Regions from separate parts of the Amycolatopsis sp. WAC 04197 genome, predicted to be linked through region 1. Evidence: riboswitches for the same ligand, from Rfam matches in the RefSeq annotation. Region 1 holds a riboswitch; each other region holds the start of a gene.
The links. Region 1 has a riboswitch for cobalamin ahead of metE (5-methyltetrahydropteroyltriglutamate--homocysteine S-methyltransferase). Riboswitches for the same ligand answer to the same signal wherever they lie in the genome.
Positions count from the first base shown of each region.

Region 1 (9,890 bases):
TGCTCGGCAAGAAGGCCGGCCGCGGTTTCTACGTCTACGAAGGAAAGTGATGATCGACCACACCGTCCGCACGTATCCCTCCGCCGAAGCCCTGCCGCGTGAGGAGCAGCTGGCGTGGAAGCTCGCCGCCGTCGCCACCGACGACGTCGAGGTCACCCCGGAGGTCGCCGACATGGTGATCAACCGGGTGATCGACAACGCCGCCGTCGCCGCGGCCTCGCTGACCCGGCGTCCGGTCAGCTCCGCCCGTGACCAGGCTCTCTCGCACCCCGGCACACCCGGCGCGACGGTGTTCGGTGTCGAGGGCCGGTACTCCCCCGAGTGGGCCGCGTGGGCCAACGGCGTCGCCGTGCGCGAGCTGGACTATCACGACACCTTCCTCGCCGCGGACTATTCGCACCCCGGGGACAACATCCCGCCGATCCTCGCCGTCGCCCAGCACACCGGCCGCACCGGCGCGGACCTGCTCCGCGGCATCGCGGCGGGCTACGAGCTTCAGGTGAACCTGGTGCGCGGGATCTGTCTGCACGAGCACAAGATCGACCACATCGCCCACCTCGGCCCGTCCGCCGCGGGCGGCATCGGGGCGCTGCTGGGCCTGGACACGGAGACCGTGTACCAGGCGATCGGGCAGTCGCTGCACACCACGACGACGACTCGCCAGTCCCGCAAGGGCGAGATCTCCTCGTGGAAGGCCTACGCCCCGGCGTTCGCGGGCAAGGCCGCGATCGAGGCCGTGGACCGGGTCATGCGGGGTGAAGGGGCGCCGAGCCCGATCTACGAGGGCGAGGACGGCTTCATCGCCTGGCTGCTCAGCGGCCCGAAGGCCGAGTACACCGTTCCTCTGCCTGGCAAGGGTGAGGCGAAACTGGCCATTTTGGACACTTACACCAAGGAGCACTCGGCCGAATACCAGAGCCAGGCGCTGATCGACCTCGCGCGGCGGCTTGGCCCGAAGATCGGCGAGTTCGGCAAGGTGGAGAAGATCGTCATCCACACCAGCCATCACACGCACTACGTGATCGGTTCCGGCGCCGGAGACCCGCAGAAGTACGACCCGAAGGCCAGCCGGGAGACGCTCGATCACTCCATTCCGTACATCTTCGCGGTCGCGTTGCAGGACGGGGCCTGGCACCACGTGGACTCCTACGCGCCCGGGCGGGCGGCGCGGCCGGACACCGTCGAGCTCTGGCAGAAGATCACCACGGTCGAGGATCCCGAGTGGACCGAGCGCTACCACGCTCCGGAGCCCGCGTTCGGCGGCCGGGTCGAGGTGACCCTCGCCGACGGCACGACGCTGGTCGACGAGATCGCCGTCGCTGACGCCCACCCGGCCGGGGCGCGCCCGTTCGCTCGTGCGCAGTACATCGCCAAGTTCCGCACGCTCGCCGACGGCGTGATCACTCCCGAGGACCAGGACTGGTTCCTCGACACCGTCACCCGGCTCGGGGAACTGGACGCGGCCGAGGTCGCCGGGATCGCTCTCCCGGCCGGTCTCGCCACCACCTCGGTCAGCAAGGGGATCTTCTGATGCTGCACGCCACGCCCTCTCCGGCGGAGAAACGCTCCGCGTTCCGTGCGGGGTTGAATTCCGGTGCTCTGCAACGCTTCCCCGGCGCGTTCAATCCCTTGAGCGCCAAGCTGATCGAACGACAGGGATTCGAAGGCGTCTACATCTCCGGCGCCGTCCTCTCCGCCGAACTCGCCCTGCCCGACATCGGCCTGACCACGATCACCGAGGTCGCCGGCCGTGCCCAGCAGATCGCCCGTGTCACTTCGCTGCCCGCCCTGGTGGACGCGGACACCGGGTTCGGCGAGCCGATGAACGCCGCCCGCACCACCCAGCTGCTCGAAGACGCCGGAGTCGCGGGGATGCACCTGGAGGACCAGGTCAACCCCAAACGCTGCGGCCACCTGGACGGCAAAGACGTCGTCGAACGTGACGTCGCCGTCCGGCGGATCACCGCCGCCGTCGCAGCCCGGCGTGATCCGGACTTCGTCATCGCGGCCCGGACCGACGCGGCGGGGGTGAACGGCCTCGACGACGCGATCGACCGGGCCAAGGCCTACGCCGACGCGGGAGCCGACCTGATCTTCCCTGAGGCCATGCGCGGCCCGGCCGATTTCGAGCGGATGCGGGCCGCGGTCGACGTCCCGATCCTGGCGAACATGACCGAATTCGGCAAAAGCGAACTGCTGGACGCCAAAACCCTCGATTCGCTCGGGGTGAACATCGTCATCTATCCCGTCACTCTGCTGCGCCTCGCGATGGAGGCCGCCGAAAACGGCCTGCGCACCATCACCGAGCAGGGAAGCCAGGAGAGCCTGCTCCCGCGGATGCAGCACCGCCGCGACCTGTACGACCTGCTGGATTACAACGCCTACAACGCCTTCGACGAGAACATCTTCAATTTCCGCGTCTGATATTCAGGGCGCCCGAATTCCTTCAAGGGGACGACTATGTCCACACCCACTATCCATAAAGGACTCGCCGGTGTCGTCGTCGACACCACCGAGGTGTCGATGGTCAACCCCGACACCAACTCGCTGACCTACCGCGGATACCCGGTTCAGGACCTGGCCGCGAACTGCTCGTTCGAAGAGGTCGCCTATCTGCTCTGGCACGGCGAACTGCCGGACCCGGCGCAGCTGGCGGCGCAGAACGAGGTCGAAAGGTCCCAGCGTGGTCTGCCGGCCGACCTGGTGATGACACTGCTCGCGCTGCCCGACGCGGCACACCCGATGGACACGCTGCGCACCGCGGTGAGCATCCTCGGCGCGAACGACCCGAGCGAGGACGACAACTCGCCGGAAGCCAACCACGCCAAGGCTTTGCGGCTCTTCGCGGTGCTGCCCGCGGTCGTCGCGATCACCCAGCGCCGTCGGCACGGACTGCGCCCGCTCCCGCCGCGCGAGGACCTCGGGTACGCGGAGAACTTCCTCTACATGACGCTCGGGGAAGTGCCGGAGCCGGTGATCGTCCGTGCGTTCGAGACGTCGTTGGTGCTGTATGCCGAGCACAGCTTCAACGCCTCCACCTTCACCTCGCGCGTGGTCACTTCCACGCTCTCGGACCTCTACAGCGCCGTCACCGCCGGAATCGGCGCGCTCAAAGGGCCGCTGCACGGCGGCGCCAACGAAGCCGTGATGGCCACGTTCGAGGAGATCGGGACGGCGGACAAGGCGGAGGCCTGGCTCAAGACCGCGCTGGCCGAGAAGCGCAAGATCATGGGCTTCGGGCACCGTGTCTACAAGAACGGCGACTCCCGTGTCCCGACCATGCGCCAGGCCCTGCAGGAGGTCGCCGAACTCCGCGACGGTCATAACCTGCTCGACCTGTACGAAGCGCTGGCCCGGGCCATGTACGCGGAGAAGGGGCTGCACCCCAACCTCGATTACCCGGCAGGCCCGGCGTACCACCTGATGGGATTCGACACTCCGGTGTTCACCCCGATCTTCGTGGCCGCGCGGATCACCGGCTGGACAGCGCACATCACCGAGCAGCTCGCGGCCAACAGCCTGATCCGCCCGTCCAGCACCTACTCCGGTAAGGCGCAGCGCGCCGTCGCGCGACCGTGACACGAACCGTCCCGGGGCGCGCGATGGCGCGCCCCGGGGAGCGGTGCGTACGTGCGGGTGGCGCCGGAAAGACTTGAGGAAATCACGAGTGCGAGGCGCTACAGTGGCGAACGCAGCTGGTTCGAGCATCGTGCGCGTCATGACGGTGATCGAGGCAAGAGGGAACCCGGTGGGAATCCGGGACTGCCCCGCAGCGGTGAATGGGAACGACCTTCGTCAGTCTCCGCGGAGACAGCACTGAGCCGGGACGGCTTGGGAAGCGACGGACAGTAGGAACCCGGCGAAAGCCGGACCGCCCATGAGTCCGAAGACCTGCCCGCTGTGCACCCCGCGACCGCGGGGTGGTGGCTGCGACCTCGCGGGTTGGGTCTCGCCGAAACACGACCGGTGCCGGTCGTGTTTTGTCGTGCACTCCCGCGAAGTCCACGTGGACTCGCGAAGGAGAGCCCCGTGACCTCGACAACCACGACCAGCCGCGCCACCGTGTACGGCTACCCCCGTCAAGGCGCCGAGCGCCAGCTGAAGAAGGCGATCGAGTCCTACTGGGCGGGCCGCGTCGACGCGGACGCCTTGCTCGCGACCGCCCGCGACCTGCGCCTGCGGAACCTGGCCGAGCTGCGCGACGCCGGCATCGACGAGATCCCCAGCAACTACTTCTCGTTCTACGACCACGTCCTGGACACCTCCTGGCTGCTCGGCGCGATCCCGGAGCGGCACCTCGCCGCGGTCCCCGACGCGACCACCGCGGCCGGACGGCTGGACCGGTACTTCGCCATGGCACGCGGCACCGCGGACGCGCCGCCGATGGAGATGACCAAGTGGTTCGACACCAACTACCACTACCTCGTCCCCGAACTCGGCCCGGACACGCAGTTCAGCCTCGACGCGAGCAAGCCGCTCGACGAGTTCGCCGAGGCACTCGAACAGGGCGTCACCACGAGGCCGGTCGTCCTCGGCCCGGTCAGCTTCCTGCTGCTGGCCAAGGACCCGACCGGCACCGACGGTTTCCAGCCTCTCGACCTGCTGGACCGGATCGTCCCGCTCTACGTCGACCTGCTGCGGCAGTTGCGTGAGGCGGGCGCGGAGTGGGTCCAGCTGGACGAGCCCGCGCTGGTCACCGACCAGCCGGCCGAGGTGCTGGGCAAGGTCGAGGAGACCTACGCAGCCCTCGCCCGCGAAGAGGCGCGCCCGAAGATCCTCGTGGCCTCCTACTTCGACCGGCTCGGCGAAGCGCTGCCGGTGCTGGCCGCCGCTCCGGTCGAGGGCCTCGCGATCGACTTCACCGGCTCGGCCGCCGCCAACGTCGAAGGACTCGCCGCCGCCGGTGGTATCCCGCGCAAGCGCCTGGTCGCGGGGATCGTCAACGGCCGCAACATCTGGGCCGCCGACCTGACCGCCGCCCTCACTACCCTCGGTACCCTGCTCGGGCTCGCCGGGACCGTCGACGTCGCCCCGTCCTGCTCACTGCTGCACGTGCCGCTGGACGTCACCCTGGAAACCGATCTGGACCCGGAGATCGCCGGGTGGCTGTCCTTCGCACGGCAGAAGCTGGAGGAGATCGTCACCCTGCGGCGCGGCCTGACCGAAGACCGCTCCACGATCGCCAACGCGCTGCACGTCAACGCCAGCCGGCTGGCCTCGCGCGCGGCGTCGCCGATCGTGCGGGTACCCGCCGTCCGGGACAGGGTCGCCGCGATCACCGACACGGACCTGCACCGCGCCGCCCCGTACGGCAAGCGCCGCCAGGCCCAGCAGGACCGCCTGCGGCTGCCCGAACTGCCGACCACCACCATCGGCTCGTTCCCGCAGACCGGTGAACTGCGCAAGGCCCGCGCGGCGCTGCGGGCGGGCAAGCTCGACCGCGACGCCTACCAGGAGGCGATGAAGGCCGAGATCCGCGCCGTCATCGCCGAGCAGGAGCAGATCGGCCTGGACGTGCTGGTGCACGGCGAGCCGGAACGCAACGACATGGTCCAGTACTTCGGTGAGCAGCTCACCGGGTTCCTGGCCACCCAGCACGGCTGGGTGCAGTCCTACGGCACCCGCTACGTCCGGCCGCCACTGATCGTCGGCGACGTCGCCCGTCCCGAGCCGATGACCGTCGCCTGGGCCACCTACGCCCAGAGCCTCACCGAGCGGCCGGTCAAGGGCATGCTGACCGGACCGGTCACGATGCTCGCGTGGTCGTTCGTGCGCGACGACCAGCCCGAGGGCGATACGGCCCGCCAGGTCGCGTTCGCCCTGCGGGACGAGGTCGTCGACCTGGAGAACGCCGGGATCAAGGTCATCCAGGTCGACGAACCCGCGCTGCGGGAGACGCTGCCGCTGCGCACCGCCGACCGTGCCGCTTATCTGGAGTGGGCGGTCGCCTCGTTCCGCCTCGCCACCTCCGGTGTGCGGGACGAGACGCAGATCCACACGCACATGTGCTACGCGGAGTTCGGCGACGTGTTGCAGGCGATCATCGACATGGACGCCGACGTCATCAGCCTGGAGGCCGCGCGGTCGAACATGGCGATCGTCGCCGACCTCGCCCGCGCCGGTTACCCCAACGAAGCCGGGCCCGGCGTGTGGGACATCCACTCGCCGCGTGTCCCGTCGGTCGAGGAGATCGTCGGACACCTGCGGACGGCCTCCTCGGCGTTCCCCGCCGACCGGCTGTGGGTCAACCCCGACTGCGGGCTCAAGACCCGCGGCTACCCCGAGGTGCGGGCGACCCTGGCCAACCTGGTCGAGGCCACCGGCCAAGTGCGAGCCCGTTCGTGACACCAGGCTCGATCGTCCCGCGGCGGGTGGCCACCCCACCCGCCGCGGTGCCCGCACAGCGGACCGCCCGCCCGCGCACGGTCCGCGACCGTCTCGCCGCCGGCGTCCCGATGATCTCGCTGGAGTTCATGCCCCCGCGCCCGACCGACGACGCGGACCGCATCTGGCGGAACGTCCGCAAACTGGAGTCGCTGCGTCCCGGCTTCGTCTCCGTCACCTACGGAGCGGGCGGATCCACCCGGGACAACACCGTCGCCGTGGCCGCGCGGATCGCCAGGGAGACCACCATGCTCCCGGTGGTGCACCTGACGGCCGTCGACCACTCGGTGCGGCACCTGAGGTCGTTCGTCGGGCAGCTCGCCGACGCCGGGGTGGTCAACGTCCTCGCGTTGCGGGGAGACCCGCCCGGCGACGTCGACGGCGAGTGGGTCCGCCATCCGCAGGGACTCACGTACGCGAGCGAACTCGTCGCGCTGCTGCGCGATCACGGCGACTTCTGCGTCGGGGTAGCCGCCTTCCCGCATCGGCATCCACGTTCGGCGAGCGTCGAGGACGACACGGCGCACTTCGTCGCGAAATGCCGGGCGGGCGCGGATTACGCGATCACGCAGATGTTCTTCGACGCCGACGACTACCTGCGGCTGCGGGACCGGGTCGTCGCGGCCGGCTGCGAGACACCGATCATCCCCGCGCTGATGCCGGTCACCACGACGCGGACGATCGAACGCTCGGAACAGCTGTCCGGAGCACCGTTCCCGGCACATCTGGCGGCACGGTTCGCCGCCGTCGCCGACGACCCGAAAGCCGTCCGCGCGCTCGGCATCGAACAGGCGATCCTGCTCGCCCGGCGTCTGCAGGACGAAGGTGCGCCCGGTCTGCACTTCATCACGTTCAACTACGCCAAGGCCACCAAGGAGGTCGTCGCGGAACTCACGGTGCCCGGGTAATGCCCCCGAAGCCGCGCCGGATCCGGGTCGACGGAACGGAGCTGGTCGTGCTGACCAAAGCCGCCTACGAAAGCCTGGACGGCCAACGCCGCCAGGCAGGCGCGCAAGGAGCCCGGGTCCGGGCACTGCGCGGGCAGCTCGACCAGCTCAACGCGTTCGTCGATCGCCTGGAAAAGGCCGCGGCCCGTCTGCCCGGATGTCCGCCCGAGCTGATCGCTGAGTTCGCGAACCGGCCTGGACGTGACGGGGATCGCGGGGCCTGAACCCCCTGTCGTGGAACAACAAAGCTCGGAGGGGCTTGGCGTGAAGGAATTGATGATCGACCGGCCTGGTGCTGTCTTGAGACCGGACGTCGGGCCGCTCAAGGTCATGGGCGTCCTGAACGTCACACCGGATTCGTTCTGGCCGGGCAGCAGGTACGCCGCCGCCGAGCGCGCGATCGAATCCGGCATGGAGATGTTCGGCGACGGAGCATGGGCCATCGACGTCGGAGGTGAATCGACTCGCCCTGGAGCCGCGCCGATGTCGCCGGACGAGGAGTGGGAGCGCATTTCGCCGGTCGTCTCCGGACTGGCGAAGCACGGACGTGTCTCGGTCGACACCAGGCATCCCGAGGTCGCCGAAATCGCCGTGCACCACGGAGCCTCGATCATCAACGACGTCTCCGGCAGCCTGCACCAGCTCGCCGCCCGTCTCGGAACTGGGTACGTCGGCATGCACTCGACAGCGGTGCCGGTCCTGGCCGGAGCCCAGCCTCAGTACGGGGACGTGGTGACCGACGTGAGCACACACCTCCAGGACATCGCGATGGCGGCGCGCGCCGCCGGGTCGAGCGAGCTGTGGATCGACCCCGGAATCGGCTTCGGCAAAGGTGTCGAGGACAATCTGCGACTGCTCCGTGCCCTACCGGAACTGTGCGCGCTGGGCAGTTCGGTCCTGCTCGGGGTGAGCCGCAAATCCTTCCTCGGCGCGGTCACCGGCCGCACCGTCGAAGACCGTTTGCCCGCTTCGTTGGCCGTCTTGGCTCCCGCGTGGTCGGCGGGCGTCGACGTCATCCGGGTCCACGACGTTCCACAAACACGCGACACCATCGCCATGCTGGAAACGATCTGGGGCCGTGGATAACGCTGTCGCGACCAGGTCTGGTGGTGTCGGCAACCCAGACCTAGCTGCGTCCTCCGTCACGTCACCGGATAGACGATCATCCGGTCCCCGACGAATCCGGCGAAGTCCACCGGTTTCCCGGCCATGTCCCAATTCAGGATGGTTGTCCTATGCTGATGCGCGCTCGACGGCTGGCTGATCCCCGAAGATGTCTGGGAGACCGTTACCGAACCACTCCAGCGACTGCCGCCCAGCGAAGGAGTTCAGCCCCCGCGAACGCCACATCACCTCGCTGCTGCGCTGGACCATAGTCACCAACGGCGACTACCGCGCGACTTTCGTGTTCCGCAACGGAACCCAGATCAAGCCGTGAGACGACCGATTCGCGAGCCCCCACCACTCAGCGCTGACCGGATGGGTGCGGACTTCCACATGCGCCGATCTCCTGGCTCTGGGTGGTCGATCACCACGAGCATTGTGGTGCTCCCGGGCGGGAGGCTGCTGCGCGTCGGTGAGGTTCAGGTCCCGGGCTCGTGGGGTAGGCGAGCTTCGAGGTAGGAGGTCCAGTCGTGTGCCGCGCGGTGATTCCACTTCGTGGCGGTTTCCATGTCGATGCCTGTGAGGTGTGCCAGGACCGAGGCGGGTAGCCGGGCGGCGAGGGCGAGGCGAGCGCTGTTGCGCGCTGCGAGTCCGGCGAGCCCGTGGCCGGCCAGGCGGTGGGACAGTGTGTTGGCCGCGATCGGCCGCGAACCCGTTGCCCCGGGGAACAGCAGTGGCGATGTTTGCTTTCTCAGGCCAAGCCCGTCGTGGGGAGCGGGTGGCTCAGCGGCGAGGCGTTCCAGGAGCGTGGCCAGCCGAGGTGGGAGCGCGAGTCGATGATCGGCGAGCTTCAGGGACGTGCCGGTGGTTGTCGTGGTCACCTGGTCGTGGCGCAGTCGCACGATGGTGGTGACGGGAAGTCCATAGAGGAGGGTGAGTGCGCCTGCGACGCGAAGCGCGAGCGGAAGGTCATCGTCGTCGAGACATCGGCGGAGCTGGTGCAGGCGTTCGTCGTCGTCGAGCATTGTCAGCCGTTGCGGGTAGTGAGGGAATGGTGCTCGGATGCCGGTGGGGATCAAGCCATGGGTCCGGGTCCAGGTGATGAAGGGATACAGGTAGCGGTAGTGCCCGCGGCCGCTGTCGAGCCATTCGTCCACATGCGACTGGGAAAGATCGGCGAGCGCGAGGTGCTGGCTGTCGAGCCAGTGCAGGAAGCGGGATGCGGCCAGGACGGTGGAGGGAATGGTCGTGGGGGCGCTCTGGCCGACTCCACGGCGGTGCGCGGCACGGCGTGCTTTCGGCAGAAGGTACCAGCGGGCGAACGGTCCCAGGACGTGCAGGTGGTGTGGTGGCGTCTCGGCCATCAGGTTGCGTAGCCACGGGTCGATCCGGTCGATGTACTCGGCGTCTCGTTCGGGCAGGACAGCGCATCGGACGAGAAGGTCCCGGACGCTG
Region 1 covers NZ_QHJK01000004.1:391,092-400,981, forward strand. Annotated here, with positions in the region: gene DMC64_RS18715 (3-hydroxybutyryl-CoA dehydrogenase) at 1-50, shown strand, start outside; gene DMC64_RS18720 (MmgE/PrpD family protein) at 50-1,531, shown strand; gene prpB (methylisocitrate lyase) at 1,531-2,424, shown strand; gene DMC64_RS18730 (bifunctional 2-methylcitrate synthase/citrate synthase) at 2,461-3,579, shown strand; cobalamin riboswitch at 3,680-3,914, shown strand; gene metE (5-methyltetrahydropteroyltriglutamate--homocysteine S-methyltransferase) at 4,030-6,345, shown strand; gene metF (methylenetetrahydrofolate reductase [NAD(P)H]) at 6,372-7,292, shown strand; gene DMC64_RS18745 (hypothetical protein) at 7,292-7,555, shown strand; gene folP (dihydropteroate synthase) at 7,596-8,417, shown strand; gene DMC64_RS18755 (hypothetical protein) at 8,915-9,890, opposite strand, start outside.

Region 2 (9,890 bases), on a different contig from region 1:
GCTGCCCGTTGAGTCCGGTAAGGACGGTCAGACCGCCCGCCGCGATCGCGAGATACGCCATCGTGGTGAACTGCGCGGTGAGGTACGGCCCGGAGTTCTCCAGCACGAGCACGACGACGACCAACGCGGCGAGCGCGCTCAGGAGATGACGTCGCAGCACGTCAGACCCTCCGTTCGCGGACGCTCGTGAACAGGCCGCCGGGTTTCAGGAGCAGCACCACCATGAGCAGCGCCAGCGCGGCGAGAGGCACCAGCTCCGCGCCGACGTAGCCGCTCACCAGACTCAGCGACAGGCCGAGGACGACGCCGCCGACGACCGCGCCGACCGGGCTGTCCAACCCGCCGAGCACCGCGGCGACGAAGCCGTACACCACCACACCGTCCATATAGGACGGATGGACGAGGCCGCCGCCGGCGATCAGCAGACCCGACAGCGAACCGGCGAGCGCGGCCAGCGCCCAGCCGAGGGTGAGCATCCGCCCGACCCGCACGCCGAGCAGGCGGGCCCCCTCCCGGTCGAAGGCCGCGGCCCGCATCCGCAGGCCCAGATCGGTACCGCGGAAGAGCACCACGAGCCCGATCAGCACCACGCCGACGGCGGCGATGGTGAACACGCCGAACCCGGTCAGCGCGATCGTCGTGCCGCCGACCTGGAAACCGGTGAGCCCGAACGGCGCCGGGAACGACCGGTACCGCGAGCCGAACACCAGCGCCGCCAGCGCGTGCAGCACGATGAACAGCCCGAGTGTCAGGATGACGGCGTTGATCTCGGGTTTCCCCGAAACGAACCGGATCACGAACCGTTCCACGAGCGCGCCGAGCACCAGGCCTGAGAGCAGGGCGACGGCGAAACCCGCCCAGTACGACCAGCCCGCGTCGATCAGGACGAGCGCGACATACGTGGTGATCATCGCCATCGGCGCCTGCGCGAAGTTCACGATCCGCGTCGCCCGCCAGATCAGCACGAGCGCCAGCGCGAACGCGGCGTAGACCACGCCCAGCGTCAGGCCGGTGAGCGCGGTGGTGAGCAGTTGCTGCACGAAGCTCCCTTTCAGAATCCGAGGTAGGCGTGCCGGAGCGCGTCGTCCGCGACGAGCGCGGCCGCGTCCCGCCGGACGACGACCCGCCCGAGGTTGAGCACGACGCCGTGATCGGCGATGGACAGCGCGCTGCGCGCGTTCTGCTCGACCAGTACGACGGCCAGTCCTTCTTCGTGGACGAGATCGCGCAGCAGCCCGAAGATCCGCGCCACGATCCTGGGCGCGAGCCCCAAGGATGGTTCGTCGAGCAGCAGCACCTTCGGCCGGGAGAGCAGTGCGCGGCCGATGACCAGCATTTGCCGCTCTCCGCCGGAAAGGACGTGCGCGAGACCGTTCTTGCGCTCGGCGAGTACGGGGAAGAGGTCGTAGATCCGGCGCAGATCGGCCGTCTTCACCCGGCCGCGGGCACCGAGCGCGCCGAGCCGCAGGTTCTCCTCGACGGTCAGTTCGGCCAGTACGCCGCGGCCTTCGGGAACATGCGCGAGACCCAGCGCGGGAAGATCCTCTGTGGACACTCGGCTCAGATCCCTGCCGTCGAGGGAAAGGTGGCCGTCCGAGGGGCGGACGAGGCCGGAGATCGTGCGCAGCAACGTGGTCTTGCCCGCCCCGTTCGCACCGAGCACCGCGGTGATCTCGCCTTCGGCGGCCGAAAGGCTCACGGAATCGAGTGCGCGCACCGGGCCGTAGCTCGCCGAGAGTCGCTCAACGGTCAGCACCGGCCACCTCCTCGCCGAGGTAGGCCGCCTGGACCGCCGGATCGGCGCGGATCTCGTCCGGGGTGCCGCGGGCGATGACCCTGCCGAAGTCCAGCACCACGATCTCGTCGCAGACCCCCATCACCAGATCCATATGGTGCTCGACGAGCATCACCGACATGCGCTCGGTCAGGCCGCGGACCAGCGCGCCGATCTCGTCGATCTCCGCCGACGACAGGCCGCCCGCCGGTTCGTCGAGCAACAGCAGGTCGGGTTCGCTCACCAGCGCTCGTGCCAAAGCGACCCTTTTCCTTACCGGGTAAGGAAGACTGGTGGGGTAGCGCTGGGCGACGTCGGCGATGCCGAAGTCCTCCAGTTGCTTCATCGCCCGCTCGGTCAGGGCCTTCTCGTCCTTCGTCAGCCCCAGCAACGAAGACCAGAAGCCGGATTTCGCGTGCCTGCCCGCGCCCACGAGGACGTTCTCCAGCACGGTCATCCGGTCGAACAGGCCGAGTTCCTGCAGGCCGCGTGCGATGCCGAGGCCGGCGAGGTGATGCGGGCGCAGCCGCCGCAATTCCGTGCCGCGCCAGGACAGCGTGCCGGTGTCCGGGCGGACGAAACCGCAGGCGACGTTGAACAGCGTGGTCTTGCCGGCCCCGTTCGGGCCGATCACCCCGAGCACCCGGCCCGGCGCGACGGTCAGGGAGACGTCCGACAACGCGACGAGACCACCGAAGGTCACCGATACGCCGGACATCTCGAAGGTCGACAGGGTCACGCAAGAACTCCCAACGGCGGAAGGGGGCCCCGGCGCGGGTGCGCCGGGGCCGAGGACACTCAGGCGTGCGGACACGTGTCCCGGTAGTCGCTGATCGCGCGGTCGTCCGGGGCGGGGCAGAGGAACTGCTCGTAGCGGGTGTCGTTGTCCACGAACCGCTTCAGCCACGAGATCGTGTACTTGGCCATGGTCGTGTTCGCCGTGTTCGGGAAGAAGTGGCTGGCGTTGTCCAGCTCCATGTACGCCTTCTCCGCCGACGCGGGAATGCTGGTGTAGAACGGGATCGAGTGCGAGGCCACCGGCGCGACCGTGTCGGATTCACCGCCGATGATGAACGTCGGCACCTTCAGCGAGGACCACGACTTCTGCGTGTTCCACGGCGCGAGCGGCACCGCCGCCTGCAGCGACGGCCGGTCCTGTGCGGCTTCGAGCGAACCGCCGCCGCCCATCGAATGCCCGGCCACGGCGAGCCGGGAGGTGTCGATGCGCGAGCGGACGGTGCTGCGCTGGGTCAGGTAGTCGAGCGCGGCCAGCAGTTGGTCGCCGCGGCTGTCGGGCTGGTCGTAGATGGTGTTGGTGTCGATCGTGAACACGACGAATCCTTGCGACGCCAGCCGCGGGCCGATCCACGCGATACTCGACTGCGTCGCGGTGAATCCCGGCGAGATGGCGACCGCGCCGAACGTGCCCTGCGCGGTGCTGGTGGGGTAGTAGATCGTTCCGCCGCCGAAGCCGGTGACGGCCAGGCTCGACACGGAAGTCTGCGACACCGCAAAGGAGCCGCGGGAGGCTTCGATGCTGCTTTCCGTCGGGTCCGGTCCTCGTTCGTAGGGGTTCTCGGCGGCGTAGGCCGTGGGGGCGACAGTGAGTGCCGCGACGGTGGCCAGTCCACAAAGGATCCGGGTCGTACTACGCATGGTGCCGTCTCCGTTCGCCGTTGAACACAGTCCGTGGTGATGGACTCTGACAAACGGACGGAGGCGCCTGCATCGGTGAAATCGCCGGTCTTGGTCCGCGGTCGCCCCCGCCGGGCCGGGCGCCCGTACGATCGGCGATCGTGAATCCCTCAGCCGAGGACATAGTCCGCGCGGCGGCCCGGTGGATCGATCGCGGCGTCCGCGTCGACACCTCCGCCTTCGCCCAGGATCTGGGCATCTCGCGCAGCACCCTGTTCCGTCGCGTCGGAAACCGGGAAGACCTGCTCGGTGATGCCCTCTACTACCTGTCCGAGCGCACCCTGACGGCCGCCGCGCGCACCTGGGAGCGCGAAGAGGGCGACGTGGTGCGCAACGCGGCCGGCGAACTGCGCTGTCTCGCGATCATGCGGGAGTACCGGTCGGTGCTGGCGGCGAGCGCCGGGTTCCGCCGCTTCCTCGACGACGAGCCGGTGCTGGCGATCAGGCTGCTCACCGACCCGGACGGCCGCGTCCAGCCGAGGGTGATCGCCGCGCACGTCGAGCTCCTGCGCCGCGACGTCGACGCGGGCGGCTTCGAGCCCAGCGTCGGGCTGGACAGCCTCTGCTACGCCATCGTGCGGCTGGGGGAGGCGTTCCTGTATTCGGACGTCCTCGCCTCCCGGACGCCCGATCTCGACGCGGCATCGACGCTGCTCGGAGCGCTGGTGGAGGGACGGGTGCCGAGCAAGACCTTGTGAAACACTTGCGTCTGGTGTTTCATCGAGAGGGATCTCGAGGAGGCACGGATGCCTGTGTACCCGTTGCGGGGCAGGGACGACCTCTTCGGCGGGCTGCGCTCGGCCGCCGGGCGCGCCGTGCTGATCCGCGGCACGGAGGGGCTGGGCAAGTCGGCCCTGCTCGCCGAGCTGCGCGCCACCCTCGGCGTCCGGCTCGTCGGGGTGCGGGGTCTGCGGGCGGAAAGCACGCTGCCGTACGGCGCCCTGCAGCGGATGTTCGGCGCGTCGGTCTCCAGCGGCGCGGAAGCGCGGGACCGGCTCGGCGCCGTCTCGGCTCCGACGATCTGCTGGGTCGACGACGCGCACTGGATCGACCAGGAGTCCTTGGCGGCACTGGGTTTCGCCGCCCGGCGCTTGGCGGGGGCACCGGTCGGAATGGTGCTCGCTTCGCGATCCGGGTCGGACGAGTTCGACTCCGTCGAGCTGCCACCGTTGAGTGAATCCGCCGCCGATCAGGTGCTGCGCGACCGTGGCGTTCCGGCCGGGGTACGCCCGCAGCTGGTCGAACTGGGCGACGGGAATCCCGCCGATCTGGTCGCGCTGGCGGCGTCGCTGACGTCCGCGCAGGCGGCCGGACGGGAGCCGGTTTCGCCGATCCTGCGGGGGCGCCTGCCTCGGTACACGGCCGAGCTCGAGGCGATGCCGCGCGACGAGCGGCTGCGTTTTCTCGGCACCTGTATGGACTTTTCCGCGCGGAAGGCGACTTGGTACGCGGCGGCGTCACCGGCCGACCGGCGGGCGGCGCACGCGCGGCTGGCCTCGGTCGAGGAGGGGCCGGACGCGCTCTGGCATCGCGCGATGGCGACGGCCACGCCGTCCGAGCCACTCGCGGACGCGCTCGCCGCGGCACCCGCGATGGATCACGCGGCGGCGGCACGGCATCTCGAACGCGCCGCCGCGCTGACCGCCGATCCGGGTGTGCGAGCGGCCCGGCTGCTGGCGGCGGCGGACGCGGCGTGGCAGGCGGGCAGACCGGGGTGGGCGCGTCTGCTGCTGTCCAGGGTCGAGGCCGAACCGGGCGCGGTCGCGTTGCTGCACGGGGAGATCGAGCTGCGCGACGGCGATCCCGCCGTCGCCACCCATGAACTCGGCACGGCGGCGCGGCTGCTGCCCGATCCGACCGCCGCGCTGCTGCTGGCGGGCGAGGCGCGGAGACTCGGCGGCGACCTGGGTGGCTACCGGGCTTTGGCGCGGACGGTCCCGGCCGGAGAAGGGCTGGCGTTCGCACATTTCCGGGGTTTGGCGTCGGTTTACGCCGGACGGCACGACGCCGCCGTCGTCCCGCTGGAGGAAGCCGTCGCCAAGGGGATGGCCGACACCGACGTCGCTGGAGCCGTCTGGGCCGCCGAAGCGGCCTTCGCCCGCGGGCATGCCGAACAGGCGCACGAGTACGCGGCGGCCGCGGTGAGCCGCGCGCGGCTCGGCAAACGCCACGCAGAACTGCCGTGGGCACTGGTCTACCTCGCGCTTTCGGCCATCGCGCTCGACCGGATCCCGTGTGCGCGGGCTGCGTCCCGCGACGGCCTGCGCGCGCCCCACAACCTGCGGATGGAGCATCTGACGCTGCTGGGGCTGGCCGCCGCGCTCCTCGGCGACCGGGCGCCGGAACTGGACGAGGCGGCCGAGGGCATCGCCGAACGTGGCCTCGGCAGGCCCGCCGCCGTCGCCGCGTGGGCGTACGCCTGCTTGGACCTGGCCGAGGACCGGCCCGACGACGCGCTGAGCAGGCTCGAAGATCTCGCTTCGGGCGTCTCCGGCGACCAGCCGGTGATCCGCGTGCTGGCCACACCGCAACTCGTCGAGGCGGCCGTCTGCGCCGGACGTCCCGAACGCGCCCGTGCCGCGCTGGAGGTGTTCGATCGCTGGACGCTGGCCGGAGCGGAACCCTGCTGGCTCGCGTTGAGCCACCGCTGTCACGCGCTGATGGCGTCGGATCCCGGTGTGGCGGAACGACATTTCCAGTCGGCCATCGAGGCGCACCGGCGGGCGGGCGGCGCGGTGGAACTCGCCAGGACCAGGTTCGCGTACGCCACCTTGCTGCGGCGGCATCGCCGGACCCGTGACGCCCGCGACCAGTTCCGCGATGCCTTGCGCGGCTTCGAAAACGTCGGCGCGACCCGCTTCGCCGAACGTGCCCGAGCCGGGTTGCGGGCGGCGGGCGAGACCGTCGACGCTCCGCACCGGTCGCTCGCCGGCCTCACGCCGCAACAGGACGCCATCACCCGGCTGGTGGCGGCGGGGGAGACGAACAAGGAGATCGCGCGGCGGCTGGTGATCAGCCACCGGACGGTGGACCACCACCTGCGGAACATCTTCACGGCACTGGGGGTGCGGTCCCGCGTGGAGCTCGCGCGCCGCGTCGCCGCCGGCGAGTGACGCCGCCCGTGACTCGCGTGATCAGAGGCGCGACTCGCGTGATTGGAGGCGTAACACGTGAGTTTCGCCTTCAATCACGCGAAATACGTCCCTGATCACGCGAGTCACGCTTCCGCTCACGCCGCACCCTGGTGTCCACAGTGGTCACTTCCCGGACAGCATGCGCCTGCTTTGTGTCGGTAAGTACGGTTTCGCGGGGAGTCGTGAGTGGTAAAGAGGGTTAGAACGACCATCGCCACTCACGACCCCCCGGGCAAAACTGCGCAAAGTGCCCAAAGCGGACACTCTAATCTCAGCGAGCGTCCTTTTGGACAGTCTGAGGGAGGCGCACCCCACTGACGAGCTCACGTCACGGGCAGGCGAGGACAGGTGCCTGCGGACGGCCACCGCCGTGCAGGTCGCTCAGCGGAACCCTGGCCAGACCGAGGATCGCCTGCGCGGTCGCGCGCGGGGCGGTCGTCGCGTTCAGACCGGTGGCGTCGTAGGCGATCGCGCCGCGATCGGCCTCGGCGCCGGCGCAGCCGGTCTGCAACGACCGCAGGAATTCCCGCGCCCTGACCGCGGCGGCGGGACGCTGACCGGCCAGCGCTTCCGCGGCGAGGCCGGTGCTGTTGGCGTTGGGCGCGTTCGTGCCGAAGCCGAAGCCGCCGTTCGCGTGCTGCTTCGTGACCAGCCACGAGATGCCCTCGCGGGCGTTCACCGGGTCACCGGTGGCACGCAAGGCCTGGACGACCGTCGCGGTCGCGTCGACGTCGCTCGTGCACGTCGCTTCGCCGAAGTTCTGCGGGAAACCGCCGTCCGCGCACTGGGTGCCCGCGAGGAAAGTCACGGCCGACGCCGGGGCGCCGCCAGGGGTGCGGTCCAGCGCCAGGAGGGCGAGCGACTGCGAGAGAGCGTTGGAGTAGTCGCCGTACTCGGATCGGTCGGAGAACCGGCCGGACGGCGTGAGCAGCGAGAGCAAGCCCGCCTTCAGGTCGACGCCGCCGAACGACGCCGGGTCCTTGCCCCGGATCTGCGCGGCCAGCATCAGTTTGGCGTGCGCGCCCGCGTAGGCCTCGGTGCCGCTCCCGACGTAGCCGGTGGTGACCTCCGGTTTCGCGAGCCAGGCGATCGCCTTGCCCGCGTTCGTGTCCGACACCCCGGCCGCGGCGAACGCGAAGATCGCGTCGATCGTCAGGCCCTGATCGGGGAACTTCTGGCCGCCGAAGTCGGCCTCGAACCGTTCGCCGTCGGTCATCTGCCTGGCGAGCCAGCCCGCGGCGGCGTCGGCCTTGTTCCGGGTGGCCGCGGCCGCCGCCGGGGCGGTGACCAGCCCGATGCCGCACAGCAGGGCGACAGCGAAAACCAAACGTCTCATGAGAACCCTTTCCCGCATTTCCACGACAGGAGTCGGTGACATCGCGCGACGTGGGTGACCGGGCTCGCCTGGAAGGCATACCGTTGCGGGACAGCGCCGGACTCTCACCGGACTTCCCCCACGACCGCGCGAGAAGACTCTCACCCCGGTCGGGTGCGGGATACCGCCGGGTGCCGATGTGATCCTGGCAACCGACCTGGTCAGCGGTACCTGCCTGAGGTGAACGGGTGTTAACCTCGGCTGGCTCGACAACAGAACACCGCCGCCCGTGACGGGGAAGCCGGTCGAAATCCGGCGCTGTCGCGCAACCGTGGGCCCTTCGCAGGGCGAGCCGGGATACCGAACGGGCGGACGAACGAACCACTGTCGCGATAAACAGGGGTGACTGCGGCGTCCCGCCTTGTCCTCCGCCATGCCGCAAGGAGGAGTCATGCGCCGCGGGTACCTGGCCGCGTCGGCGTTCGCCGTCATCGTCGCCATGATCGCCGCACCGCTCAGCGGGACGGCGACGGCGGCGAACGATCCCGGTGCCGCGAAGGCGAATGCCCGCTGGCTCGCGACGAAGCTGAAGCCGGACGGCACACTCGACAACCCCAGCGGCGGCTCACTGCCCGACCACGGCCTGATGCTCGACGTGCTCTTCGCGATGTACGCCGCGGGCGAGGGCGCGCGGGCCGAGCCGATCGTGAAGTTCCTCGACGACCAGGGCCACGCCACCGACTACTTCACCTGGGACGGGCTCGCTCCCGGCGCGGGCTACGACAAGATCATCGTCGGCGGCGCCGTGGCGAAGACGCTGGTCGCCGCCCAGGTGTCCGGCAGGAATCCCCGGGCGTTCGACGGCTACGACCTGGTCGCCGAAACCCATGCGGCCATCATGCGCAAGGGCCCCGACAAGGGCCGGGTCAGCGATTACGCCAAGGATCCCGCTCTCGCCGACGCGGTGAGCAACAACGCGAACATGTTCGGCCAGGCGCTCGGCGTGATCGGGCTCGCCGTGGCGGGAGAGAACGACCGGATCGCCATCGACAGGCTGCTGACCCAGCAGTGTTCCGAGGGCTACTTCCGCGTCCTCTTCTCCTACATCCCGACCAAGGAGACCGGCGACCACGTCACCCCGGACGGCCGCAAGGTCTCGACCTGCGACGAGGGAAAACCGCTCGGTCTTTCCCCGACCGACGGTGACGCCACCGGGCTCGCCCTCTCGGCGATGCTGGCCGCGAAGAAGGCGGGCGCGGCCGGTCTCGACGCCCCGATCGCCAAAACCGTCTCCTGGCTCAAGGCGAACCAGACACCCGGCGGCGGCTGGGGTGGCGGCGTCGGCACCGAAGCGCCGAACACCAACAGCACCGGCCTGATCGTCCAAGCGCTCGTCGACGCCGGCGGCGCGGACGCGGCGGTGGACAAAGGCGTGCGGTACCTCAAATCCGCGCAGGTGACCGCCGCGGCCGACGCCGGGAACAAGCTCGCGGGCGAACTCGGCGCGATCGCCTACGATCCGGCTTCCTACGAGGCCGCGCGTTCCTCCGGCATCAGCGGCGTCGACACCTGGATCCGCGCGAGTGCCCAGGCTTCGCTCGGGTTGTCGCAAATCGGTTTCCACTCGCTCGCGAAGGGCGAAGTCCTGCCGCCGGCCACCGGCGTCCCGGAAACCCCGGCTCCTGTGACGCAGCCGCACAAACCGAAGAGCACACCGCCGAAACCCAAGAAGTTCGTCACACCCAGGGCGTCCACCGGCGCCCGGGTGTCGACGGTGGCGGCGACGCCCGCCCCGGCCACCGCGCCCGCGGCCGTCCGCCTCGGGGCCTACCTGACGAACCGGCTCGTCGGCGGCGACCACGTCGAGGTCACCGAGGACGGCAAGACCTACGTCGACTACGACGCCACCGCCGACGTGGTGCTGGCCTTGCGGGCGTTGGACCAGCAACCGGACGCGGTCGCCCGCGCTTCG
Region 2 covers NZ_QHJK01000005.1:185,675-195,564, reverse strand. Annotated here, with positions in the region: gene DMC64_RS21480 (branched-chain amino acid ABC transporter permease) at 1-160, opposite strand, end outside; gene DMC64_RS21475 (branched-chain amino acid ABC transporter permease) at 162-1,040, opposite strand; gene DMC64_RS21470 (ABC transporter ATP-binding protein) at 1,052-1,756, opposite strand; gene DMC64_RS21465 (ABC transporter ATP-binding protein) at 1,743-2,513, opposite strand; gene DMC64_RS21460 (serine aminopeptidase domain-containing protein) at 2,573-3,430, opposite strand; gene DMC64_RS21455 (QsdR family transcriptional regulator) at 3,571-4,167, shown strand; gene DMC64_RS21450 (LuxR family transcriptional regulator) at 4,216-6,582, shown strand; gene DMC64_RS21445 (prenyltransferase/squalene oxidase repeat-containing protein) at 6,932-7,939, opposite strand; cobalamin riboswitch at 7,971-8,102, opposite strand; cobalamin riboswitch at 8,214-8,280, shown strand; gene DMC64_RS21440 (hypothetical protein) at 8,370-9,890, shown strand, end outside.
Region 2: it holds a riboswitch for cobalamin, as region 1 does, so the genes downstream of both, DMC64_RS21445 (prenyltransferase/squalene oxidase repeat-containing protein) here and metE (5-methyltetrahydropteroyltriglutamate--homocysteine S-methyltransferase) in region 1, are expected to answer to the same signal.

Region 3 (9,890 bases), on a different contig from region 1:
GCGTCGTCCGACGTCGCCATCAGCGTCAAGGCGGCCGACGGCTCGCTTCGCCCGCTCGACTGGGCCCGCGTCTCGCACGTCGTCGGCGAGGCCGTCGCCGGTCTCGAGGACGTCTCCGCGGAGCCGGTGCTGGCCGAGGCCAAGCGCAACCTCTACGACGGCATCAGCGCCGACGAGCTCGCCCTCGCGCAGATCATGGCCGCGCGCGTGCTCGTCGAGCAGGAGCCGAACTACTCCTACGTCAGCGCCCGGCTGCTCGCGGACAAGCTCCGCGGCGAGGCGCTCAGCTACCTCGCGGGCGTGCCGCAGCAGGCCAGCCAGGACGAGATGGCCACCCGGTACCCGCAGTACTTCCGGGACTACCTCAGGCGCGCCGTCGAGCTGGAGCTGGTCAACCCCGAGCTGCAGGCCTTCGACCTGGACAAGATCACCGCGGCCATCCACGCCGAGCGCGACCTCGACTTCGGCTTCCTCGGCCTGCAGACGCTGTACGACCGGTACTTCCAGCACCACGACGGGGTTCGATTCGAGCTGCCGCAGGCGTTCTTCATGCGCGTCGCGATGGGCCTGGCGATCCGCGAGGACGACCGTGAGGCTCGTGCCATCGAGTTCTACGAGCTGCTCTCGACGTTCCACTTCATGGCGTCCACCCCGACGCTGTTCAACTCGGGCACCACGCGCCCGCAGCTGTCGTCCTGCTTCCTGACCACGGTCGACGACGACCTGGACTCGATCTTCCAGGCGTACAAGAACAACGCGCTGCTGGCGAAGTACTCGGGCGGTCTCGGCAACGACTGGACCCCGGTCCGCGGCCTCGGCGCGCACATCAAGGGCACCAACGGCCAGTCGCAGGGTGTCGTGCCGTTCCTCAAGATCGCCAACGACACCGCGGTCGCGGTGAACCAGGGCGGCAAGCGCAAGGGCGCGGCCTGCGCGTACCTCGAGACCTGGCACGTGGACATCGAGGAATTCCTCGACCTGCGCAAGAACACCGGTGACGACCGTCGTCGTACGCACGACATGAACACCGCGAACTGGGTGCCGGACGAGTTCCTGCGCCGGGTCGAGGCGGACGCGCAGTGGACGCTGTTCTCGCCGAACGAGACCCCGGACCTGCACGACCTCTACGGCAACGCGTTCGCCGAGCGCTACCGCGAGTACGAGGCCGCCGCCGAACGCGGTGAGCTGAAGGTGTTCCGCAAGGTCCGCGCGGTCGACCTGTGGCGCCGCATGCTGACCATGCTGTTCGAGACCGGCCACCCGTGGATCACCTTCAAGGACCCGTGCAACCTGCGTTCGCCGCAGCAGCACGTGGGTGTCGTGCACTCGTCCAACCTGTGCACCGAGATCACCCTGAACACCACCACCGACGAGGTCGCGGTCTGCAACCTCGGCTCGGTGAACCTGCTCAAGCACGTCACCCCCGAGGGCCTGGACACCAAGCGCCTCGAGAAGACCGTGCGCACCGCGGTCCGCATGCTCGACAACGTGATCGACATCAACTTCTACACGATCCCGGAGGCGCGCCGCTCCAACCTGCGTCACCGCCCGATCGGCCTCGGCCTGATGGGCTTCCAGGACGCGCTGTTCGAGATCGGTGTCCCGCTGTCCTCGGACGAGGCCGTGCAGTTCGCGGACACGAGCATGGAGCACATCAGCTACTACGCGATCTCGGCGTCGACCGACCTCGCGGAGGAGCGCGGCCAGTACCAGACGTTCGAGGGTTCCTTGTGGAGCAAGGGAATCCTGCCGATCGACTCGATGCAGCTCTTGATCGACGCGCGTCAGGGCGACGCGCTCGACGTCGACACCTCGTCCACTTTGGACTGGGCGCCGCTGCGTGAGCGGGTCAAGACCGTCGGCATGCGCAACTCCAACGTGATGGCGATCGCGCCGACCGCGACGATCTCCAACATCTGCGGCGTCGGGCAGTCGATCGAGCCGCTGTTCCAGAACCTGTTCGTCAAGTCGAACATGTCCGGCGACTTCACCGTGGTGAACCCGCACCTGGTCCGCTCGCTCAAGGAGCGCGGGCTGTGGGACGAGGTCATGGTGTCGGACCTGAAGTACTTCGACGGCAGCCTCGGCCAGATCGACCGCGTGCCGGACGACCTGAAGGCGCTGTACGCGACCGCGTTCGAGATCGAGTCCAAGTGGCTGGTGGACGCGGGTTCGCGGCGCCAGAAGTGGATCGACCAGGCCCAGTCGCTGAACCTGTACATCGCGGCGCCCAGCGGCCGCAAGCTCGACGAGCTGTACCGCTACGCCTGGCACAAGGGCCTCAAGACCACGTACTACCTGCGGGCCCGGTCCGCGACGCACGTGGAGAAGAGCACCCTGCGCGGCACCGACGGCAAGCTGAACGCGGTTTCGGCCACCCCGGCCCCCGCCGCACCCGCTTCGCCGAAGCCCGCCGCCGCCCCGGCTCCCGCCGCTTCGCCCGCGCCGTCGGCTTCCGCCGCGGTGTCGCCGTCGCCTGCCGCCGCGGTCCCGGCGGCCTCGGTCCCGGCGGCCTCGGTCCCGGCCGCGGTTCCCGCCGCCAAGCCGGAGCCGAAGGAGATGCCGAAGGTCTCGGACGTCGACTTCGTCGCCACCGAAGGCGCCGCCTGCCGGATCGACGACCCCGACTGCGAAGCCTGCCAGTAAGACATCGTCGTGAGTGGCGATTCGGGTTCTGACCCGAATCGCCACTCACGACCCCCGACTCGTGAAGTGAGCTTTCATGACCACCTTTGACGCCTCCGCCGACGCCACGGGCCTCGGTGAGATCGAAGTCGGCGCCGCCCGTATCAACGTCGACGACAAGCGGATGATCAACGCCCGCGCCGACGTCAACCAGCTGCTGCCGATGAAGTACACCTGGGCGTGGGAGAAGTACCTCGCCGGCTGCAATAACCACTGGATGCCGACCGAGGTCGCCATGCAGGCCGACATCGCGCTGTGGAAGTCGCCCGACGGCCTCACCGAGGACGAGCGCACCATGCTCAAGCGCAACCTCGGCTTCTTCGCCACCGCGGAATCGCTGGTGGCCAACAACATCGTGCTCGCGGTGTACCGGCAGATCACCAACCCCGAATGCCGCCAGTACCTGCTGCGCCAGGCGTTCGAGGAGGCCGTGCACACGCACACCTTCCAGTACATCTGCGAAAGCCTCGGCCTGGTCGAGGGCGAGCTGTTCAACATGTACCGCGAGGTCCCGTCCATTTCGGACAAGGACGCGTGGGCGCTGAAGTACACGCAGAACCTGGAGAACCCGGACTTCGAGACCGGCACCCCGGAAGCCGACCAGAACTTCCTGCGTGACCTCGTCGCGTTCTACGTGATCTTCGAGGGCATGTGGTTCTACACCGGTTTCGCGCAGATCCTCTCGCTCGGCCGCCGGAACAAGATGATCGGCATCGCCGAGCAGTACCAGTACATCCTGCGCGACGAGTCGATCCACCTGAACTTCGGCATCGACTGCATCAACCAGATCAAGATCGAGAACCCGCACCTGTGGACCGAGGAGTTCCAGGCGGAGATCCGGACGATGCTGACCGAGGCGTGCGAACTCGAGGTCGCCTACGCCCGCGACACCATGCCGCGCGGCATGCTCGGCCTCTCGGCCGAGTTGATCGAGCAGTACATGCACTTCATCACCGACCGGCGGGCGCAGCAGATCGGCCTCGCGCCGATCTTCGGCGAGACCGAGAACCCGTTCCCGTGGATGTCGGAGGCGATGGACCTCAAGAAGGAGAAGAACTTCTTCGAGACCCGCGTCATCGAGTACCAGTCCGGTGGCGCCCTCGACTGGGACTGATCAAACACCCGCAAGTAGCTACCGCAGCAAAACGACTCAAATAGCCAACTCACATTCGAACAGAGAAGTCAGAATCGAGCCTTATTCGAAATACTCGAATAAGGCTCGATTCTTCACTTTCACACAATCTCCCCGTAGGGGTCATATTCCGTGTTCCACTCGCGCAAATGCGGAAACCGACCTTTAGAATAAATCAGGGGAAAGCCAGCTCTGCAGCTTTCGAATGTGCGGGTTGCTCGGATCACGGTCGGCCCCCTTTAGCACATAATCCGCAGCAAGAGGCATGTCATGAACAATCACGGCAAGCCACGCCATACGCGAGTAATCTGTAGCAGTTGCGCATTCTTCCGATAAGTCGAGCCGCCCCAACAGAGTTCGCACGAGAACAGCAAGTTCATCCTCAGGAACCTTAGCTAACTCTTTTGCATTATTGAGAGCACTGATTCGCCAGGCCGCCTCGGTTGCTAATTCATAAGAAGCACCAGGCTGCATACTCCGACTGACAAGCGCTTGAGCCTCACCCAAAAAGTCACCTTGCCTACGGGAAAGCAAAGCAAGACGACTCCATGCATTCAAGCTTTCCGGACGCTCTTCCAAATAATGGCGAACACATTCAATCGCAAGCTTAGTGCCGTGATCCTGTTGCTGCTCCTCATAAAGATCGGCCAGCATCAGCCAAGCTGGCGCGTACCGTCGAGCTATATGCTCTAGAACAGGGAGGTAGGTATCTAGCAAATTTACATCCGGCTCAGCTTGTATCTTTACTGCAACCGACTTAAACATCCGAATCAACTTCGGCTTAATGCCGCGACTAACATCGACCCCACGAGTTGCACCGAACATGTGAAGGAATTGTAGGTCCGCCTCAATTGAACTACCGAGCGGACTCACCTGCAGCTTTTTTCTACCAAACAGTGATGCCGCAAGTGGCACCGCGAGAAATTCATCACCATCGTCCGACCTTGAAGCATCGGCCATGGAACTTCGAACAAGTTGATCAACAGCTCTTCCAGTATCAAGCGGCTCCTCAGCTGATCGCAATAACGCCGCCTCAATAGCAAGCCTAGGAACAGCTGACCGCCATCCACAGAGCGTCAAGAAAATACGCCTAGCTAACGGACTGAGTTGCGTGTACGTACGTTCAAATAAGGCCTGCAGCAAGTCATCTTTACCTGCGACCAACTGGTTGACGTCTGACCATTTATGTTGATTAGCAATATCACTCAACAGCAGCTTGGCAATATAAGGATGCCCGTCTGAATGATCAAACAAATGCGAGCAACGCTGCGGCGTTAAGAGTTGACTAATCTCCAGCTGTATACTCGTGGCAGAAATCAGTTGGTCAAACTCCTCCTTTCGCATACCTCCGACCTCAACCGGATAGTCGCCTTTGAAATCTCGAAGTCTCGTTGTTATTAGAATCTTATTCGGCGGGCGAATATATGTATCGAACCACTCATACATAGCCTGCGGATCGCGAACAGTTTCGAAATTGTCGAAGACATATAGAAGGGGGCCTTCCGTACGTCCAAGCTGCTCCGCCAGAAATTCGACCTTTTTTGACCCTTTTCCTATTGACACAGAAGGCTGGACAAGGTCGATATACTGATCAGCAATGTCAGCAATACTTACAACCCTTGGCCTAACAAGCTTCGGCCCCAATGAGGTCAGATCGACATCACGCGCCGAGAACCACAGGATCGCTAAGTATCTATCTGTTTCTTCGTTTGCAATTGCCATTCGATGAAGCACCTCAAGAGCCAACGAGGTCTTTCCCGTACCACCCCGGCCCACGAGAGTTACTATCGCATGACGATCGTTGCGAAGTACCCTTTCCAAGGATTCCTCGAGTTGAGGTCTGGAAATATAATCTTGCTTCCTTGAAGGCAAGTTACCGAAAGTTCCACCCTGCATCTCCAACGAGCCTAATCCCTGAGTTTCACTCATTGGCAACTGCGTTGGAGCGCTCACATAGCGCTGAGCGTCGAGATGTTTCCTGGTGTCGGTTACATATGAGAGAGCTTCGAATTTCGCATCCGTGTACCCGCCATTGCACAGGAAGAAATCATTCAGTTCCACATCCGAGAATATCAACGGGACCAGGAAGGGAAGATCCCCATAAACTATGTAGATGCCGTCTTCATAGGAAGAATCATTCTGGCGCTTGAGGCGCTCTAGCGAAGTCGCTTGTTCCGTTACTGGAACAACCCGGTACTTGCCTGACAAGTTCCGATGAAGATATGCCCATTCACGCCGAAAGAGCTTAAAGTTATCAATTATAGCCAAGATAGACCGCTCCAGCGCGGCCACCATGCGCGCACTTGAGCCAATGGTGGTAGCGCCGTGACCTCTAGTCTTATTCCGCAGCCAGGTAAAGTGGCGCGCCCAAATTCTTGCAGCAACACGATTGGGGTGATCAGACCAGTATTCTGGATCTATGATTCTACACGCTTCAAGGATAGAATTTACGGCAACAGATTGCCACCCCTCTTCCACTTTCAGCTCATAATTTTTGGCTAGTTCAACCTTTTCAGGAAGTGCACCAGACGTGACGTTCGCCGAGGCTGGACCCGTTAACAGATCATCAAGTGCATCACACCATTCGCCCAGCCCACTGGCTCGCACCAACCCATATTCCAACCTATAGCGGTGGCGATCGCGGTCGTCCTCGGTTGCAGCCAGCATGCCAGCAACCATAATCTTGAGCGTTAGTTCTCCGAGGTACATCAACTCCAGGAAGACCGTGGTGTCGTCGCTATCCTCACGAGATCTCGCAAGCCGCTGCTGCATTCGCGCGATTAGCACCATAGACATTCGCGTATCTTAAGCCCCGCCCGCACAGATCTCAGTATTGAGAGACAACAATTGTGTTTCGGTCGATCATCTCGGACGATCAGATATTCGCCGAAATAACCTACAGCAACCGTGGTTAGCAAATTTTCTTCAGCCTCGGTATTGTGGCCACCATTCCCGACGGCCGAACCTGCGGTTCATCGTCCACGATCCCGCCATGGGCGCCAAGTGATACAGCCCCATATGGAGCAATACTCTACGAATTTGACTCAAATGACACAAACCGACTATGGCACCCTGCTAAATTTCGTGCCAAGACTACGATATCCGCTGCGGCAGGGCGACTTACCGATTCCTCTTCACCTGGCCGAATCCGGTAACATTGCGATCCCGTGCCTGCGGCGATAACCAGATCGCGTCCTCCATCAAAAAGGGGCAGTGACGCTGCCCGAGCGCGATCGCACCGGTCGACGAACTCGATGAGGACAGCCCAGCCGAGCTGGCATTGTCGATATGCCTCAGGGAGTCGAGCCCGGGTTAGGGCTGACGCTGCACCGACGCGCAGCAACTCGATCAGCCCGCAGCGGAGGAGGAGGCCGTGGCAATGAACGACACGCCCCTTGCCGCCGATCGATATGATCTGGCACGCGAGCTCGCCACCTGATCACGCGAGTTCACCCTCTGGTCACGCGTTGCGTCCGGTTCGTCACATGTCCAGCGGGCCACTAGCGCGCCTCGGTACGCTCCGGAGTGCTACTGGTTCGACCGGCCTCCCAGGCCGGTCGAGGTAACAGGGAACCCGGTGCGAATCCGGGACTGCCCCGCAGCGGTATGTGGGAACGAAAGCCGTCACCGTGCGAGACACGGTAAAGCACTGGGACATGGCGCCCCGGGAAGCGACGGCCGGTAGGAGCGAGCGAGTCGCCCACGAGTCCGAAGACCTGCCCGTGGTACGCGCGCCGACGGCGTGCGTGAGTCCGGGCCTCGTGGGATGGGCACGACCGAACGGCGGTCACTCCTGCGCGCTCCGGGCTCCGACGACAAGCTCGCGAGGAGAGAGCTGTGACCGAAATCGGCACGACAGTGCTGGGCTACCCCCGGATCGGACCGGACCGGGAACTCAAGCGTTCACTCGAACGCTACTGGGCGCGAAAGACCGACGAAGCCGAACTGCTCGGCACCGGCCGCGCGCTGCGCACCCGCGCCTGGCGGGAGCTCAAGGACGCGGGGCTGGATTCCGTCCCCTCCAACACGTTCTCCCATTACGACCAGGTGCTCGACACCACCGAGCTGTTCGGAGCGCTGCCGGAGCGCTTCACCACGCTCGGCCTCTCGCCTCTCGACACCTACTTCGCCGCCGCGCGCGGGGTGCAGGACGCGCCGGCGATGGAGATGACGAAGTGGTTCGACACGAACTACCACTACATCGTCCCCGAACTCGGCCCGGACACGACGTTCTCGCTCACCGGCACCAAACCGCTGGACGAGTACCGCGAAGCCCGCGCGATCGGCGTCGAGACCCGGCCGGTACTGGTGGGCCCGGTGACGTTCCTGCTGCTCGCGAAGCCGGCCGAGACGGCTCCTGAGGGCTTCCGTCCGCTGGAGCTGCTCGACAACCTTCTCGACGGCTACGTCGAACTACTGCGCCGGCTGCACGACGAAGGCGTCGAGTGGGTCCAGTTCGACGAGCCCGCCTTCGCCGCGGATCGCAGCGAACGGGAACTCAACGCGCTCATCCGCGCCTACCACCGGCTCGCGAAGGAGACCGCGCGGCCGAAGATCCTGGTCGCCGGGTACTTCGGCGGGCTCGGCCGCGGACTCGGCGTACTCGCCCGCTCCCCGATCGACGCCATCGCCGTCGATCTCGTCTCCGATGAGTCCTTTGTGGACGCCGTCGCCTCGGAACCCGCCTTGCGGGACAAGGAGGTCCTGGCCGGTGTCGTGGACGGGCGTAACGTCTGGCGCACGGATCCGACCCGCGCGCTCAGCCGGGCGGCGACGTTGCTGGGCACCGCGAAGTCGGTCAGCGTGTCGACGTCCTGTTCGCTGCTGCACGTGCCCTACGACGTCGAACGGGAGGACGGGCTTCACCCGCGGCTGCAGGGCTGGCTCGCTTTCGCCAGGCAGAAGGTCGACGAAGTCGTCCTGCTCGGGCGAGCGTTGAAGGAAGAGGGTGTCGACCTCTCCGCCGCCCGCGCCGCGGCCACGGATCGCGCGACGGCGGCCGACCTGGCCGACAGCGGGGTCCGTGCCCGGCTGGAGGCGCTGCGGCCGGAGGACACCGTCCGCTCCCCCTATGCCCGGCGCGCGGCGGCTCAGCAGGCCGCGTTGAAACTGCCGCCGTTGCCGAGTACGACGATCGGCTCGTTCCCGCAGACCACCGACGTCCGCAAGGCGCGGGCGGCGCACAAGGCGGGTTCGCTGGACGACGCGGGCTACGAAGCCGCGATGAAGGCCGAAATCGAGCGTGTCGTCCGGCTGCAGGAGGATCTCGGCCTCGATGTGCTGGTGCACGGCGAGCCCGAGCGCAACGACATGGTGCAGTACTTCGCCGAGCGGCTGGCCGGCTTCGCGGCCACCGACTTCGGCTGGGTGCAGTCCTACGGTTCGCGCTGCGTCCGGCCGCCGATCCTGTACGGCGACGTCTCGCGTCCGGAGCCGATGACCGTCGAGTGGGCGCGCTACGCGCAGGGCCTGACCGGCAAACCCGTCAAGGGCATGCTGACCGGACCGGTGACGATCCTGGCGTGGTCGTTCGTCCGCGACGATCAGCCGCTGGGCGAGACCGCCCGTCAGGTGGCGCTGGCCATCCGCGACGAGGTGCACGACCTGCAGGAGGCGGGCATCCGCGTCATCCAGGTGGACGAGCCGGCGTTGCGGGAGCTGCTCCCCCTGCGCGCGGCGGCGCACGAGGCGTACTTCGCGTGGGCGGTTTCGTCGTTCCGGCTGGCGACTTCCGGGATCGACGACGCCACCCAGATCCACACCCATATGTGCTATTCGGAATTCGGTGAGGTGGTCAAGGCGATCGACGCGCTCGACGCCGACGTCACCAGCATCGAGGCCGCGAGGTCGAAGATGGAGGTCGTCACCGATCTCGGCGCGGCGGGCTTCGGCCGCGGCGTCGGGCCGGGTGTCTACGACATCCACTCGCCGCGCGTCCCCGGCGTGGACGAGGTCAGTGGCCTGCTGCGGACCGCCGTCGGCGCCGTGCCCGCCGAGCGGATCTGGGTCAACCCGGACTGCGGCCTGAAGACCCGCGGCTACGCCGAGGTCGAACCGGCCTTGCGGAACCTGG
Region 3 covers NZ_QHJK01000009.1:66,084-75,973, forward strand. Annotated here, with positions in the region: gene DMC64_RS30350 (ribonucleoside-diphosphate reductase subunit alpha) at 1-2,646, shown strand, start outside; gene DMC64_RS30355 (ribonucleotide-diphosphate reductase subunit beta) at 2,723-3,799, shown strand; gene DMC64_RS30360 (hypothetical protein) at 3,983-6,613, opposite strand; cobalamin riboswitch at 7,342-7,556, shown strand; gene metE (5-methyltetrahydropteroyltriglutamate--homocysteine S-methyltransferase) at 7,655-9,890, shown strand, end outside.
Region 3: it holds a riboswitch for cobalamin, as region 1 does, so the genes downstream of both, metE (5-methyltetrahydropteroyltriglutamate--homocysteine S-methyltransferase) here and metE (5-methyltetrahydropteroyltriglutamate--homocysteine S-methyltransferase) in region 1, are expected to answer to the same signal.